2 regions of the Pseudomonas sp. S2_F03 genome follow, and region 1 is predicted to be linked to the other one. Evidence: predicted binding sites of a transcription regulator. Region 1 holds the regulator's gene; the other holds the start of a gene.

Region 1 (4,530 bases):
CACCGGCATGCCGCGCTTGAATCCGAAGGACTCGACCAGGAATGCAGTGCCGGCTTCCGGCTGGTTCAGCAGGCGCAGCTTGATGGTGTCGCGTAGCTGATACAGGTTCAGGTTGGTGGTGTTGATTTTGAGATCAGCGAGGTCGGCAATGGGGCCAAGCAGATTGCTTTCGTCCTCGATCGCCTCAGCCAACGAGCGATTGGCGGTACTCAGCGGGTGACGACGGCGGGTCTCGGAAAACCGCTTGAGCAAGGTTTCTACGTCGGCGTCCAGGTACAGCACATCGCATTTGATGTGCCGGCTACGGACTTCCTCGAGTAACTCGGGAAACCGCGAAAGATGGCTCGGCAGATTGCGCGCATCGATAGATACGGCGACCAGTGGTTGCGACAATTCGGTATGAATCAACGCACGCTCGGCCAGTTCCGGCAACAGTCCGGCGGGCAGGTTGTCGATGCAGTAGTAGCCGTTATCCTCGAGAACATCGAGTACGGTGCTTTTACCCGAGCCGGAGCGGCCGCTGACGATGATCAAGCGCATGATTACTGACCGTTTTGCTCTTCCAGAACAACCTTATACAAGGCTTCGTTACTCGGAGCACTACGCAGTTTTTCCCGCACTTCCTTGCGATCAAGCATGCTGGCTATTTGACGAAGCAATTCAAGGTGCGCATCGGTGGCGGCTTCCGGGACCAGCAGTACGAACAGCAGGTCAACCGGGGCCCCGTCGATGGCATCGAAGTCGATGGGCGCGTCAAGGTGCATCAAGGCGCTGATGGGCGAGATGCAGCCCTTCAGACGGCAATGGGGGATGGCGATGCCGTTACCAAAACCGGTCGAGCCGAGTTTTTCACGGGCGATCAATGCTTCGAAGACATCTTGCATCTCCAGATCCGGCACTTCCCGGGCGATCAGGTTGGCAATTTGCTCGAGGGCTTTCTTTTTACTGCCGCCCGGCACGTTCACGAGGGAACGGCCGGGGGTCAGGATGTTTTCAAGTCGGATCATGGGTTGGGAGTGTTAACGACCGGTTGCACCCTGGAGGAGGCTCTGGGTCTTTTCCTTATGCTTTTTGAGTTGTTTATCCAGCTTGTCGGTCAGTGAATCGATCGCTGCGTACATGTCGGTATGTTCCGCGTTGGCGACCACTTCATTGCCGGGAATATGCAGGGTGGCTTCGATTTTCTGCTTCAGCTTCTCGACGGTCATCGTGACCTGCACGTTGGTGATCTTGTCGAAATGCCGCTCTAATCGTTCGAGTTTTTCGCCGATGTAGGTGCGCAGGGGTTCGGTCACTTCCAGTTGGTGTCCACTGATGTTGACTTGCATACAGCTTCTCCTTCGTTGCCAGTGCATAAAGCGGCAGGCAGAAATGCCTGCCACTGGAACGCTGTGGCGTGGCCCTACATCAACCGCTTACGTTCGCTCGAAGGCGCGATCCCCAGGGATTCGCGATACTTGGCGACGGTGCGGCGAGCCACCTGAATGCCTTGTGCCTCCAGTAAACCAGCGATCTTGCTGTCACTCAACGGCTTTTTCTGATTTTCCGCGGCAACCAGTTTTTTGATGATCGCGCGGATCGCTGTGGACGAGCATTCACCGCCTTCGGAGGTACTTACGTGGCTGGAGAAAAAGTATTTCAACTCATAAATGCCCCGAGGGGTATGCATGAATTTTTGCGTGGTCACCCGTGAAATCGTCGATTCGTGCATGCCCACCGCTTCGGCAATGTCATGCAGGACCAAAGGCTTCATGGCTTCGTCGCCGTATTCCAGGAAACCGCGCTGATGCTCGACGATCTGGGTGGCAACTTTCATCAGGGTTTCATTGCGGCTTTGCAGGCTCTTGATGAACCAGCGGGCCTCTTGCAGCTGATTGCGCATGAAGGTGTTGTCAGCGCTGGTGTCGGCACGGCGGACAAACCCGGCGTATTGCGCGTTGACCCGCAACCTTGGCACCGATTCCTGGTTGAGCTCTACCAGCCAGCGCTCGTTATCCTTGCGCACGATAACGTCAGGCACGACGTATTCGGCTTCACTGGATTCGATCTGCGAGCCGGGACGCGGGTTGAGGCTCTGGACCAGTTCGATGATCTGGCGCAGTTCGTCTTCCTTGAGCTTCATGCGGCGCATCAACTGGCTGTAGTCGCGGCTGCCCAGCAGATCGATGTAGTCAGTGACCAGACGCTTGGCTTCGGCCAGCCAAGGCGTCTTGGCTGGTAGCTGGCGTAGTTGCAGCAGCAGGCATTCGCCCAGGTTGCGAGCGCCGATGCCGGCAGGCTCGAATTGCTGGATGCGGTGCAGGACGGCTTCGATTTCGTCCAGTTCGATGTCCAGTTCCGGATCGAAGGCTTCGAGGATTTCCTCGAGGGTTTCATCCAGATAGCCCTGATTGTTGATGCAGTCGATCAGGGTCACGGCGATCAGGCGATCGGTGTCGGACATCGGTGCCAGGTTCAGTTGCCACAACAGGTGGCTTTGCAGGCTCTCGCCGGCCGATGTGCGAGTGGTGAAATCCCATTCGTCGTCATCGTTGCTCGGCAAGCTGCTGGCGCTGGTCTGGTAAACGTCTTCCCATGCGGTATCGACCGGCAGTTCATTGGGAATGCGTTCGTTCCAGTCACCTTCCTCGAGGTTGTCCACCGTGGGGGCGGTTTCCTGATAGGAGGGTTCCTGAATGTCGGCGTTGGGTGGCTGCTCGGCTTTGTCGGCCAAGGGATCGGCGTTGTCGAAGTCGTCGCCTTCTTCCTGGCGTTCGAGCATCGGATTGGACTCCAAAGCCTCCTGGATTTCCTGTTGCAGGTCCAGGGTCGACAATTGGAGCAGGCGGATGGCCTGTTGCAGCTGCGGTGTCATCGTCAGCTGCTGGCCCATTCTCAAGACTAGCGATGGTTTCATGGCAGGGGCTTAACACCTTATTCGCCGGCGCACATGCGCCATCCACTACAGGGCGCCGGAGCGCCAAACATAAGCAAATTATATGCCTGAAACTGAAGTGTTTGCCTAGAGCGCCGTAACAATAAAAAACACACTGCTGTGTTAATTGCGCCAGGAGCTCAGTCGACTAGCCAGACACCTCGATGCTTACAGGCGGAACTCATGGCCCAGATAGACTTCTTTCACCAGGTCGTTTGCAAGGATAGTGGCAGAGTCGCCCTCGGCGATCAGTTGGCCATCGTTGACGATGTACGCGGTTTCGCAGATATCCAGGGTTTCACGGACGTTGTGGTCCGTGATCAGCACGCCAATGCCCTTGGCCTTGAGGTGGTAGATAATCTGTTTGATGTCGCCGACCGAAATCGGGTCCACGCCGGCGAAGGGTTCGTCGAGCAGGATGAATTTCGGGTTAGTCGCCAGTGCCCGGGCAATTTCCACACGGCGGCGTTCGCCACCCGACAGGCTCATGCCAAGGTTGTCGCGGATGTGGCTGATATGGAATTCCTGCAGCAGGCTTTCCAGCTCTTTGCGACGTCCGGCCTTGTCGAGTTCCTTGCGGGTCTCGAGGATCGCCATGATGTTGTCGGCCACCGAGAGTTTGCGGAAGATCGACGCTTCTTGCGGCAGATAGCCGATACCGGCTTTCGCACGACCGTGCATGGGCTGGTGGCTGACGTCCAGGTCGTCGATCAGTACGCGCCCTTGATCGGCCTGTACAAGGCCGACAATCATGTAGAAGCAGGTGGTCTTGCCGGCGCCGTTAGGGCCCAGCAGGCCGACGATTTGACCGCTGTCGATCGACAGGCTGACATCGCGCACGACCTGGCGGCTCTTGTAGCTCTTGGCCAGATGCTGAGCTTTCAGAGTTGCCATTACTGGGCCTTTTGCTCGTCGGTTTTCTTCTTCGGCTGGATCACCATGTCGATACGCGGGCGCGCCTCAGTGACCTTGCTGCCCGTGGCGCGACCAGCGCTCGCAAGCTTTTTGGCCGTGTCGTAGACGATCTTCTCGCCTTGGGTGACGTTGTTGTCCTTGTCGACAACTTTTGCCTTGTCGATCAGCACGACACGGTTTTGCGAGGCGTGGTACTGGATGGTGACGCCCCAGCCCTGAACAGGCTTGGTGTCGCCCTGGGTTTGCAGTTGTTCGAAGTAAGCGAGGTTGCCCACCGAAGTCACCACGTCGATGTCGCCAGTCGGAGTGCGGGTCATGGTCACTTTGTTGCCGGTGACCTTCATCGTGCCCTGGGTGATGATTACGTCGCCCGTATAGGTGGCGATACCGTTCTTGTCGTCCAGTTGGGCGTCGTCGGCCTGTATGCGGATAGGCTGGGATTGGTCGGTCGGCAGAGCCCAGGCGCTCACGCTTCCCAGTGCTGCGCCCAGACTGAGCAAAATAGGGAGAGTTTTAACGAGCCTCATACTGTCCTCTTACGTTCGATAGCAGGTGTATCCTGCTTTCTTTCAAGTACGCTTTCATTCCGTTGCCTGTCGATACACCGCCAGCGCCGTCGATTCTAACGGGTTGGTCGGTCTGCGCATATTGTTGCTGCGGGAACACAGTCATACGGGTGGTGGTAATCAGGGTCCTGCGGT
Region 2 (4,530 bases), 910 kb from region 1:
GCCGGGCCACGGGGCAACGTCAAATTCCTGACGGGTCTCCCAAAAAACGACACTGAACCTGTGGGAGCGTGGCTTGCCCGCGATGAACGATATCGCGGTGCAACTGACAGATCACGTCGTCTGCTTCGCGGGCAAGCCCGCTCCCACAGGATTGGGGTGAGCCGATCAAGAGGTTCGACCTGTCATCTTCGGCGACGTAGAATGCGCGCCTTTCCCGGTCAATCGAGCCAATCGATTGGCCATCATGGGCGGGTAACCGTCCGTTGCCACCCGCATTCATCGGAGCACTTCCCATGAGCACCACCCCTACCAGCGACTACCTGGAAACCCTCTACGAAGGCTATGGCCAGCGTTTTCGCATGGAAAAACTGCTGCACGAAGTGCGCACCGAACATCAACACCTGGTGATTTTCGAAAACCCGCGCATGGGCCGGGTAATGGCACTGGACGGCGTGATCCAGACCACCGAAGCCGACGAATTCATCTACCACGAAATGCTGACCCACGTGCCGATCCTGGCGCACGGTAGCGCCAAGCGTGTGCTGATCATCGGTGGCGGCGACGGCGGCATGCTGCGCGAAGTGGCCAAGCACCGCAGCGTCGAACACATCACCATGGTCGAAATCGACGGTACCGTGGTCGACATGTGCAAGGAATTCCTGCCAAACCACTCCAAAGGTGCGTACGAAGATCCTCGCCTGAACCTGGTGATCGACGACGGCATGCGTTTCGTCGCCACCACCACTGAAAAGTTCGACGTGATCATTTCCGACTCCACCGACCCGATCGGTCCGGGCGAAGTGCTGTTCTCGGAAAACTTCTACCAGGCCTGCCGCCGCTGCCTGAACGAAGGCGGCATTCTGGTCACCCAGAACGGCACGCCGTTCATGCAGATAGAAGAAGTCAAAACCACCGCCGGGCGCCTGCGCAGCCTGTTCCCGGATTGGCACTTCTACCAGGCGGCCGTGCCGACCTACATCGGCGGCTCGATGACGTTTGCCTGGGGCGCGACCAATACCGCTTATCGCAAACTGTCCCGCGAAACCCTGCAGCAGCGCTTTGCCGGTAGCGGCATCATCACCCGTTACTACAATCCAGAGATCCACATCGGCGCTTTTGCCTTGCCGCAATACGTCCTGCAGGCTGTGAACAAGCCAAGCAACGACTGATCCCGCGTCAATCAGAAAGGGCCGTTTGCGGTGGTGTGGAAAACACACCGCTGCCGGCCCTTTTTTTCATCTGTCCTGGAGCGCGTCAGTGGAACAATTAGCCTGCTAACAAGGTCGAGATGCTTGTAAGCCCATCCATGGGTTTTATCGAGGAGGCACTGATGCAAAAGTGGAAAATCACTTTCGTGGATGATCACGGCGAAACCATCGACGAAGTCTTTGAGTGCGACGAGTGCCCGGACAACGAGGAAGCCGCCAAACTCATCAAGGCCAGGCTTCTTCCTGTGGCCGCCGAACTGGATCTGAATGATCTGGAAGGACGAACCGTTGATGCCGGCGTCAAAAGCCTCAAAGCCCAGAACAGCATCCAAATCCTCGGCATCACGCCAATCTGAACACCTCCTGTCTCATTCTCATCCAGGCTCTTGGCAGCGGCTCTCTCTTGAGGCTACTCTGCAATCGAGATCAGCGAATGGATCGCTAAGGTCTGGTCTTGTCAGCTACATGCTTAGCTTCCCACCGGCAACGAGGTTGCCGCATCGCACGCACCATTCGGTTGCGTGTGCCGGGAATACGGAAAGTCTATCCATCACTATGAGGGGGACGTTTCATGAGCACAGCCTATCAAGAAGACATCAGCAGCCCGGTGCTGCGCCGCATGAAAGAAGGCGGTTTCGACTTTTCAAGATTCCACCCCATCGAGTTCTACGCCATTTTTCCCGACGAGGAGCGGGCCCGCAGAGCAGCAGGTCATTACCGTGGCGAATCGCTGAATGCGCAAATCAGTGTGCGCGACGATGGCGCATGGGCACTCGAACTGAGCAAGGTCATGTACGCCACTTATGATGACATCGGCGATTTCGAGCAAGGTTTCGAGGCCGTGGTCGAGCCTCTGGGCGGCATCATTGAAGGATGGGGCGTCAAGCAGGAGGTACGAGGGCTACTCGCATAATCCTATGAACAGTGACACGCACTAACGGCTGACCTTCGGGTTGGCCGTTTTGGTTTATGGGCGCAGTAAACCGCTGCTGGCAAAACCCTGAAACAAGAATCCGAGGCAAAAAAACCGCCTGAGCAGGCGGCTAAAGGGAAGTTCGGGCTGTTTTTCCAGCGAATGCGCGGATTATCCCGGGCCGAAACCGGGCAGTGAAATCAACTCTGACTATGCTGGTGATAGGCGACAACGTCGCCTTGCAATGAAGCGGGGGCAATCAGGTTGGGGCGTTTGCTGCACAGGATTGGTGCGGTATTGGCGGTGTGAAAATCCAACTGATTGATATCAAAGCGTTTATGCCGCTGGCACGGGCCTTGCGAAGGTCTGGATGTCCGGGTGACAAGGAGTACGGCATGATCCGCACCTATTTTGATGAAATGTACGATGCCGGCGGCCAGGTCCGCCCGCATTATCGGGAGTTTGCCCGTTGGCTGGCCGAAACGCCTGACGAGCTTTTGGCACAACGGCGACGCGAGGCCGATCTGTTATTTCATCGCGCCGGGATTACCTTCACGCTCTACGGGGACGAGCAGGGGACAGAGCGCCTGATTCCCTTCGACACCATCCCCCGCAGCATCCCTGCCAGCGAATGGCGGGTCGTCGAACGCGGCTGCATTCAGCGGGTCAAGGCATTGAACATGTTCCTTGCCGACCTCTATCACGAGCAGCGCATCATCAAGGCCGGCATCATTCCGGCCGAGCAAGTACTGGCCAACGAGCAATACCAGTTGGCAATGCAGGGGCTGGACCTGCATCGCGATATCTATTCGCACATCTCTGGCGTCGATCTGGTGCGCGACGGTGACGGCACGTATTACGTGCTCGAAGACAACCTGCGCACACCCAGCGGCGTGAGCTACATGCTCGAAGACCGCAAGATGATGATGCGGCTGTTCCCCGAACTCTTCGCGGCACAACGCATCGCGCCCATCGATCACTATCCGAATCTGCTTCTGGACACGCTGAAAAGCTCCAGCCCGATCGACAATCCGAGCGTGGTGGTGCTGACGCCGGGTCGTTTCAACAGCGCCTTTTTCGAGCATGCCTTTCTGGCTCGGGAGATGGGGGTTGAACTGGTGGAAGGCGCGGACCTGTTTGTGCGTGACGACAAAGTATTCATGCGTACCACGGACGGCCCGAAAGCCGTCGACGTGATCTACCGTCGCCTCGACGATGCATTCCTCGACCCGTTGGCCTTCAATCCAGACTCGATGCTGGGCGTTCCGGGGCTGCTGTCGTCGTACCGCTCCGGCAATGTCGTGCTGGCGAACGCCATCGGTACGGGCGTTGCGGACGACAAGTCGGTGTATCCGTTTGTCACCGACATGATCCGTTTCTACCTCGACGAAGAACCGATCCTGAAGAACGTACCGACGTTCCAGTGCCGCAACCCGTCTGAGCTGTCCCACGTACTGGCCAATCTTCCGGATCTGGTGGTCAAGGAAACCCAGGGCTCGGGCGGTTACGGAATGCTGGTGGGGCCGGCGGCGACGACGGCGGAAATCGAGTCGTTCCGAGAGCGGATCAAAGCCAAGCCGCACGCCTACATCGCGCAACCGACGTTGTCCCTGTCGACCTGTCCGACCTTTGTCGAAAACGGCATTGCGCCACGCCATATCGACCTGCGTCCGTTTGTTTTGTCTGGCCGCGAAACCCGGGTCGTGCCCGGCGGTTTGACCCGTGTCGCCCTGCGTGAAGGCTCTCTGGTGGTGAATTCCTCCCAGGGTGGCGGAACCAAGGACACCTGGGTGGTCGAGGATTGAAGGAAGCCTGCCATGTTAAGTAGAACTGCCTCGGATCTGTATTGGATGTCACGTTACCTGGAGCGGGCGGAAAACCTCGCACGGATGCTCGACATCAGTTATTCGCTGTCGTTGATGCCGCAGGATGATCGCGGCAACGGCCTGCACGAACTCGCCATGCCGTTGCTGATCACCGGCACCCTGGACGATTACCTGGAGCGCCATGGTGAGTTGCATGCCGAACGGCTGCTGCACTTCTTCGCCCTCGACGCCGCCAACCCGGCCAGCATCTACAGCTGTCTCGGCGCGGCGCGGGCCGGTGCCCATGCGGTGCGTGGGCGAATCACCGCCGACATGTGGGAAAACATCAACGCCACCTGGCTGGAAATTCGCGGGATTGCCGAGCAGGGCTTGAGTCGCTACGGCATGAGTCGCTTTTGCGAGTGGATCAAGGAACGTTCCCATCTGTTTCGCGAGTGCTTCCTACGGCACCATCATGCGTAACGATGCGTTCCGCTTCATTCGCCTGGGGACGTTTATCGAAAGGGCGGACAACACGCTGCGCCTGCTCGACGCTCGCTACGAAATGGCCGGCGATCAGGCCGAAGCCGTCGGTGACGGCACG

The links. Region 1 encodes sigma-54, which starts transcription at its own class of promoters, with help from an activator protein. Its sites were predicted from a motif close to ANTGGCATNNANNTTGCTNT; they were not measured.
Region 2: the regulator sigma-54 is predicted to act here: its motif matches at 2,465-2,484, upstream of AB4N76_RS23040 (circularly permuted type 2 ATP-grasp protein).

Annotation. Positions count from the first base shown of each region.
Region 1 covers NZ_CP162759.1:4,011,139-4,015,668, forward strand. The annotation lists gene rapZ (RNase adapter RapZ) at 1-540, opposite strand, end outside; gene ptsN (PTS IIA-like nitrogen regulatory protein PtsN) at 543-1,007, opposite strand; gene hpf (ribosome hibernation-promoting factor, HPF/YfiA family) at 1,020-1,328, opposite strand; gene AB4N76_RS18705 (RNA polymerase factor sigma-54) at 1,403-2,896, opposite strand; gene lptB (LPS export ABC transporter ATP-binding protein) at 3,083-3,808, opposite strand; gene lptA (lipopolysaccharide transport periplasmic protein LptA) at 3,808-4,356, opposite strand; gene lptC (LPS export ABC transporter periplasmic protein LptC) at 4,343-4,530, opposite strand, start outside.
Region 2 covers NZ_CP162759.1:4,917,114-4,921,643, forward strand. The annotation lists partial or broken gene AB4N76_RS23020 (PLDc N-terminal domain-containing protein) at 1-24, shown strand, start outside; gene speE (polyamine aminopropyltransferase) at 294-1,169, shown strand; gene AB4N76_RS23030 (hypothetical protein) at 1,331-1,564, shown strand; gene AB4N76_RS23035 (ribonuclease E inhibitor RraB) at 1,780-2,121, shown strand; gene AB4N76_RS23040 (circularly permuted type 2 ATP-grasp protein) at 2,517-3,926, shown strand; partial or broken gene AB4N76_RS23045 (alpha-E domain-containing protein) at 3,939-4,530, shown strand, end outside.